2 regions of the Paenibacillus sp. FSL E2-0201 genome follow, and region 2 is predicted to be linked to the other one. Evidence: a T-box and tRNA genes for the amino acid it is inferred to sense, from the RefSeq annotation. Region 2 holds a T-box; the other holds one or more tRNA genes.
What was found. A T-box is a leader RNA that pairs with one kind of tRNA and senses whether it is charged. The one in region 2 lies ahead of NSU15_RS24190 (valine--tRNA ligase), so its partner is inferred to be a tRNA-Val.

Region 1 (3,424 bases), 2.6 Mb from region 2:
GGAGCTTGCGGGTTCGGATATTATTTATTCGATTTAGGTTGGACACTTTCTTATATCCACCCAGCGTTCAGAAGCCAGTTACTAGAATCATACGCAAAACAATTCGACCTGCCTCATAACTATGTTCAACAATTGGAAGGCTTCTTTGTAGCAGCCCAACTCGAAACAATGAATTTTTGGCTTGGGTTGCCTGAATCAAATGAGTGGTTACCCAGTCACATTAGTAAATTAGCAAGTCGGGAATTTAAGTTATATGTAAATAAAGAAGAATTTCTCTTTAGTGGTACTCCTTACTGGGAGTAGTTTGTTCAACTCCCATGGAAGAACGCATTTTCTTCCATCATCTGTGGTGCGGCGCTTGCGCTGCATGTATGACTAACGGAGAACGATAGTGGAATAGGGTTGCTTCGGCAGCCGTTTTTTATTTGTTCAACGACGGGCAGGATAGTTTAATTGTTTCTCGAATAGATTTCGAAATAGAGTTTTTACGAACCTCTCGTGAATAATACGTTATATGAAAGAAATGAAATGAGGTATTTATCCAATTTTCAAGAAATAGTAACGTAAAGAGATACATAGAACGGCAAGAATTTATAAGGGCTTTTGAAGAAGCACTATCTCTTTCGCAACACCATCCAACTTTTCTGAAAGCGTATGGCTGGTATAGAAAAGGCATTACTTCTGAAGATGCTTTTGATTCATTTCTCGCATTGTGGAATTCAATAGAAATAGTGACTTCTAAGTATCACCCTAGAACTGAAAGAGCAAAGAACGGTTCGAAATCACAGATTTGGGAATCATTTATATCAGTTTGGGGCGAATGCCAGGATTGGCCATTGATGATTAGAGGCAATAATCAGTGGATAGATCAGAACTACTTGACTAGAAATAATATTGCTCATGGATTAGCAAACGTAAACATTGAGGAAATTGATGAAGTTATTTCAAGGCTTGCAACAATAAAAATGGTATCAATAATGTTCTTAAAAGCATGGAAACACAATTTGTAAGATTCATCGGAGGGTGATTTCTTTCATATAACATAATATATCAACGCTTAGGCTGTTCGACCTCAGTTAATAAGAGCATTTCGGGATTAAACTAACGGCGATCGAGAGGTTAATAAATATACTAGAGAATGATCTCTTGATTGACTGACTTTGGAGGGGGATGAAATGTCTTTACTTAACTGGAAATTTGATGATAAAGTTCAATGTTCTTCGAATGAGTGGAATTGGGTAGAGATCACCTTAATGCTTGTAGATGGCAGCAAGCGGTGGAGTATTTTATACACACCAGAAAGGTTGCATAATAGCCTTTCACGACCAAACATAGATCCACCAGGATTACATATTCCGCATATGATTATCGTTAGAAGTTACGAAATCGACGACATTGAAAGAATGTTACGCTACCTTGAAAGTGAGGGAGAGCTTCTCACCGCTTCCAAGCTTATAGAATAGAAATAAAAATCACCTTATCAGGTAACTCATGCAAGCGTGAGGTGAGACTATGAGGTTAGAAATTATTGTTGTATTCACAGTTATCAGATTGAGATTCGAACAATTAAAGCCGCTGCAATGAATAAAACATAGAAGCCGACCATAGGTCGGCTTTTTTATCTATTTGAATTTGATTTTTCCTAGTAGTTAATTCCGTTAAAAGAGCACATTCTCACCTGCAAAACAATTTTAAAAAACTATTCTTGACCAAATCTTGACCAAAGACCAGTTTTACTCCTCATGTCATACTCCGAATTATCCCTAAAAAAAAGAAAAAGCCTTATACAATAAGGCTTTCTACATATAGGACGGATGGGGTTCGAACCCATGACCCCTACCCTGTCAAGATAGTGCTCTCCCGCTGAGCTACCGTCCTGCGACGAATTTCATAATACCATACGATAGAGTAGGATGGCAATTCTTTTTTTACAATCTGTAGGGATGATAGTTTACATAGTCTTAAAAACAATAAGAAAAGGGGATGCCCCTAACATCCCCTCTCACCGTCTCAAATAAAGAACGGGAGTAGAAATATATCGCTTATACCGAAAAATGGGATGCGTCGTGGAAAGAAGCGACGTCTTGGGAAAAAGCCAGGCCGGAAGCCAAATTGTCTATACGCCGATTCGTGTGTAGGCATTCCGTTTAAACGTTCTACCATTTCGTTGCTTGGAACCGCAAGAGTAACATAGTTTTGATCTACATGGGCAATAAAGCCATCAAAGGACTGACCGTCAGTCGTTGTAATACCAACGTATTTGTTCATACAATTCCAACTGACCTGTTGATGTAAATTTGCATTTGTATCCATAAATAACCTCCTCAATTGAATAACCCTGATAATAGTCTATGGTTCGTAGCCTATAACGTTCACGGCGTTAGCCTAGAGGGCATCATATAATTCGGGCTATTTTGTGTGAGGAAGTTAAAATGAAGCGGAATCATTGTCCCAGCGTATAGATCAAGTCTTTCTTGCCCGTAAGCGGGGAGTCATTTAAAAAGTACAACTTATCGCCACTCCGTTTCACGAACTTCAAAGTATCTCCTTTGTAAGGAGTATCGTTATTTTCTGCGTACTTCTGATCCTTTGCAGTAAGCAGCTCCTCGTATAAAAGCGTTCGCTTTCCTGTTTTGCGGTCGATTAAGGTAAGCAATCCTTTTTGATTACCGCGGAGCAGAAGGATATCGTTATCAATAGCTTCTATATAGTAAGCATCATCTTCTTTGCCTCCCAGTTTCAATAGATCTAAAGTAGCTGTTATATTGCCCGTGCCATCCTGTACGAATCGTAAAGTGTTGCCATCATGCAATAGCAGATTGTCGTCAAACGGTTTGAGATCTGCATCTCCTCTGAACTGGTAGGCGAAAGTAGCTTTGCGAAGTAACGCGCCATTCTTGAATACGAGGGTGACAACACGTGTATTGATATGGGGTTCTCCAAAAGAGTCAGTAATCGTAATGACGAGCAGTCCACCCGGTGTTTTATCAATCTGCATTCCTGCCCAGTCAAAACTAGTTTGAAGTGAGGTGAGAAGAAGCACTTTATCCTTGCCTTGAGAGACATATAAGTCTCCATTAGCTTTAATTAGTGTATAAGTACGCCCGCCATAGGTTTCTGTAAATACGTTGTAGGTTTTTAGATCGCTCGCTAATAATGTATTAGTTTTGGGATCCAGATGGAGATTACTACCTTCGAATGCTTTAACGATAAAGCGAGCGGGTACATATATGCCGTCTTCTTTAGATTTGAAAGGGGAACCGCCTAGAGCTACGGTTTTCCCGTCAAGAACACCATTTTGACTCCCGATTCGAACCGCGAAGCTTTTGGTCCAGCCTTTGAACAATGCGCGTTCGCCGGACTTATCCCATTCCATCTTCAGACCCGCACTCTCAGCGATTCCTCGAACATCTACGTAGATTAC
Region 2 (3,424 bases):
CGAAAGCCCGGACGCATAGTCTGGATTCGCAAACTGAGAATTCCAAAGCAGGTATAGCGGATTACTGGTTTAAAGCTGAGTCACAAAATGAGGAAGCTGAGGTTACACAGCTGAATCAAGTTAGCCAAGTGAGTGAAGCGGATCAGGAGCAAGAAGCGGAATATACCTTTGCTTCCAGAGAAAAAGCTGTCCCAGCAGCCACTGTTGAGGCAGAGCAGGACATTGCTGTATTCGCTTCAGAAAACGAGGCAAACCATGAGCTTCACGCACAAGAAGAGAATGCTCAGCCGATCAGTGAGAATGCAAACGAAGCCTTTGTTTCTCAAGAGACGGTGCCACAGCCAGAGGAGAAGCAAGACCTTAAGATTGCGTTAGGTAGTAAGAAAGAAGCAGAGGTTCCAGCGAAAGAACATCTCACCTTCTCTTCATTACTTAGCTCTAGTCGTTCCCGTAAAGAACAGGAAGCTCTTCAGTCTGAAGGAACTGCATCGGCTGCAGCGATCATTCCAGAAGCGGGAAATAATACAGAGTGGAAGAGCAGATTCATTACCGGAGCAGATGGCGCTAACTTGTTCCGGAAGGTTCGCCTTTGCATCGTGCAGCGTGAAGAAACGCTAGATACGATCGCAGAGAAGTATCAGCTAAGTGCGCGGGAGCTGGGAATGTATAATCGATTGTCAGGGCAGAGTGTAGAAGAAGGGCAAGTATTGTACATTCCGTAGACGAGTTACAATGCGTACTCACATGAATTGGTGAATCCCGATCTGATAGTAGATCGGGATTTTTGTCTAAATATAAGAATATATAAGTTTCACGTTATACATTATCCTTATATTTCTCGAATAAACGCTTACCGTCCGTAAAAGGACGTCGAAGGCGTTTATTCTTGTGTGACCGGAGAACGTTAGAAAGTGGGGTATCTAACCAACGCAGAGTGATGAATCGAATGAAAATTCGACATATGCACGCTATAAGTCGAAATTCCGCTTAAAGTCCCGCTGTAGAAGCCTATTCAGGTTGACTAGGGATGACTCAAAATGTATTATGGAGTAAGCAATATCTAAGTAAAGACTGGGAACGGGAAGAGTAGGCGGTCAGCCCTTCAGAGAGCGGAATGCAAGTGCTGTGACATTCCGTAGGATACAGCCACCGAAGTCGCCCCGGAGTCGCCCTTCTGAGCTTGTCTTCATAGGCATGAGAGATAAGTTAGGATGTGGCCGGTAGCAGCCGTTATCTGTACGAGTGTCGCGCTAAGCTTCTGAACCGTAAGGTGAGAGAAGTGTAGGTTTATTTTTCATTGGCGCGAAACAAAGGTGGTACCGCGAAAGAATGGCCTTTCGTCCTTTGAGACGAGGGGTCTTTTTGTTTTTTAAATATAAGAATGTATAAGTTTCACTCTGTATATCGTTCTTATATTTTTACAAGAAACTACAAGTAACCAAGTGGAGGTATCAGAGAATGGCTGACCAAAACAATCTAACAGCGGCAGAGTTGCCGGACCTGCAAGATACAGCGGCAGATGCTGCCGCTGCAAACGACACTAAGAATGAAATGCCAACAACGTATGATCCGAAATCGGCAGAAACCAAGTGGTATTCCTACTGGACAGAGGGTGGATATTTCCGTGCAGGCGGACGTCCAGATGCAAAAGCATATAGCATTGTAATCCCGCCACCAAACGTAACGGGAATGCTGCACATTGGCCATGCGCTTGATTTTACGCTTCAGGACATCTTGATTCGTACGAAACGGATGCAGGGCTTCGACACGCTTTGGCTACCAGGTACGGACCATGCCGGTATCGCAACGCAAACAAAGGTAGAGCAAAAGCTGCGTGAACAAGGAATCTCAAGACATGATCTCGGACGCGAGAAGTTCCTGGAGCAGGTATGGGATTGGAAAGATAAATATGCGAATACCATTCATGAGCAGTGGGCTAAGATGGGGCTTTCCCTTGACTATTCCCGTGAACGGTTTACCTTGGATGAAGGGTTGTCGAAGGCTGTACGTGAGGTATTCGTTAAGCTTTACAATAAAGGTTTGATCTACCGTGGGAAACGTATTATCAACTGGGACCCGGCGGCTCGCACAGCATTGTCGGATATCGAGGTTGAATATAAAGAAGTTAACGGTCACTTGTATCACCTGCGTTACCCGCTCAAAGACGGTAGTGGATTTATTACAGTAGCAACCACACGTCCGGAGACGATGCTGGGCGATACGGCGGTTGCTGTTCATCCGGAAGACGATCGTTATAAAGATCTGATCGGCAAAACGTTGATCCTGCCGATTATTGGCCGTGAGATTCCGATTATCGCTGATGATTATGTAGACAAAGAGTTTGGTAGTGGTGCGGTTAAGATTACACCAGCTCATGACCCGAATGACTTCGAGATGGGTCAACGTCACAACTTACCGCAGATTAACGTAATGGATGAGAGCGGTACGATGAATGAAGAAGCAGGACCTTATCAAGGTCAAGACCGGAGTGTATGTCGTAAGGCCATTACTGCTGACCTGAAGGAGCAAGGTGTGCTGATCAATATCGAAGATCATGTGCATCAAGTAGGACACAGTGAACGCTCTGGAGCCGTTGTTGAACCCTACTTGTCCACACAATGGTTCGTGAAGATGCAGCCACTGGCTGAAGCTGCCATCAACGCACAGAAGGATGGGAACGGGGTTAACTTTGTACCGGACCGTTTCGAGAGAACTTACCTGAATTGGATCGAGAACGTTCGCGATTGGTGTATTTCCCGTCAGCTATGGTGGGGACATCGAATTCCAGCATGGTATTCCGAGTCTACTGGTGAACTGGTTGTGGCAAATGACGAGGAAGAAGCGCGCCGGATCAGCGGTCTAACCGATCTGAAACAGGACGAGGATGTATTGGATACTTGGTTCAGCTCTAATCTGTGGCCTTTTGCGACACTAGGATGGCCGGATGAGAACAGCGCAGATTTCAAACGCTACTATCCGAACGATGTGCTCGTAACAGGTTACGATATTATTTATTTCTGGGTAGCGCGGATGATCTTCTCAGCCCTCGAATTTACCGGAGAAAAACCGTTCTCTGATGTATTGATGCACGGTTTGGTACGGGATTCCGAAGGCCAAAAAATGTCCAAATCTCTCGGAAACGGCGTAGATCCGCTTGAAGTTATCGAGAAGTATGGCGCTGATGCAATGCGCTACATGATTTCTACCGGCAGTACCGCCGGACAGGATCTGCGTTTCCGCTGGGAAAAGGTTGAACAGGCGCGTAATTTCGCCAATAAGATCTGGAATGCATCACGCTTCGCGCTCATGAATTTGGAAGGCGTAAGCTTTGAGAATATTGATATTTCTGGTGAGCTAAGTACTGCTGATCGTTGGATTCTGCACCGTCTGAACGAAACTTCTCGCGAAATTACGCGTCTAATTG

Region 1: it has a tRNA-Val gene. The T-box ahead of NSU15_RS24190 (valine--tRNA ligase) is inferred to sense a tRNA for this amino acid. The anticodon was not compared.

What each region holds. Positions count from the first base shown of each region.
Region 1 covers NZ_CP150154.1:2,775,255-2,778,678, forward strand. The annotation lists gene NSU15_RS12185 (phosphotransferase) at 1-303, shown strand, start outside; gene mauJ (methylamine utilization protein MauJ) at 645-1,010, shown strand; gene NSU15_RS12195 (hypothetical protein) at 1,176-1,463, shown strand; tRNA gene NSU15_RS12200 (tRNA-Val) at 1,807-1,878, opposite strand; gene NSU15_RS12205 (hypothetical protein) at 2,011-2,313, opposite strand; gene NSU15_RS12210 (copper amine oxidase N-terminal domain-containing protein) at 2,444-3,424, opposite strand, start outside.
Region 2 covers NZ_CP150154.1:5,346,776-5,350,199, reverse strand. The annotation lists gene NSU15_RS24195 (LysM peptidoglycan-binding domain-containing protein) at 1-722, shown strand, start outside; T-box leader at 1,065-1,348, shown strand; gene NSU15_RS24190 (valine--tRNA ligase) at 1,552-3,424, shown strand, end outside.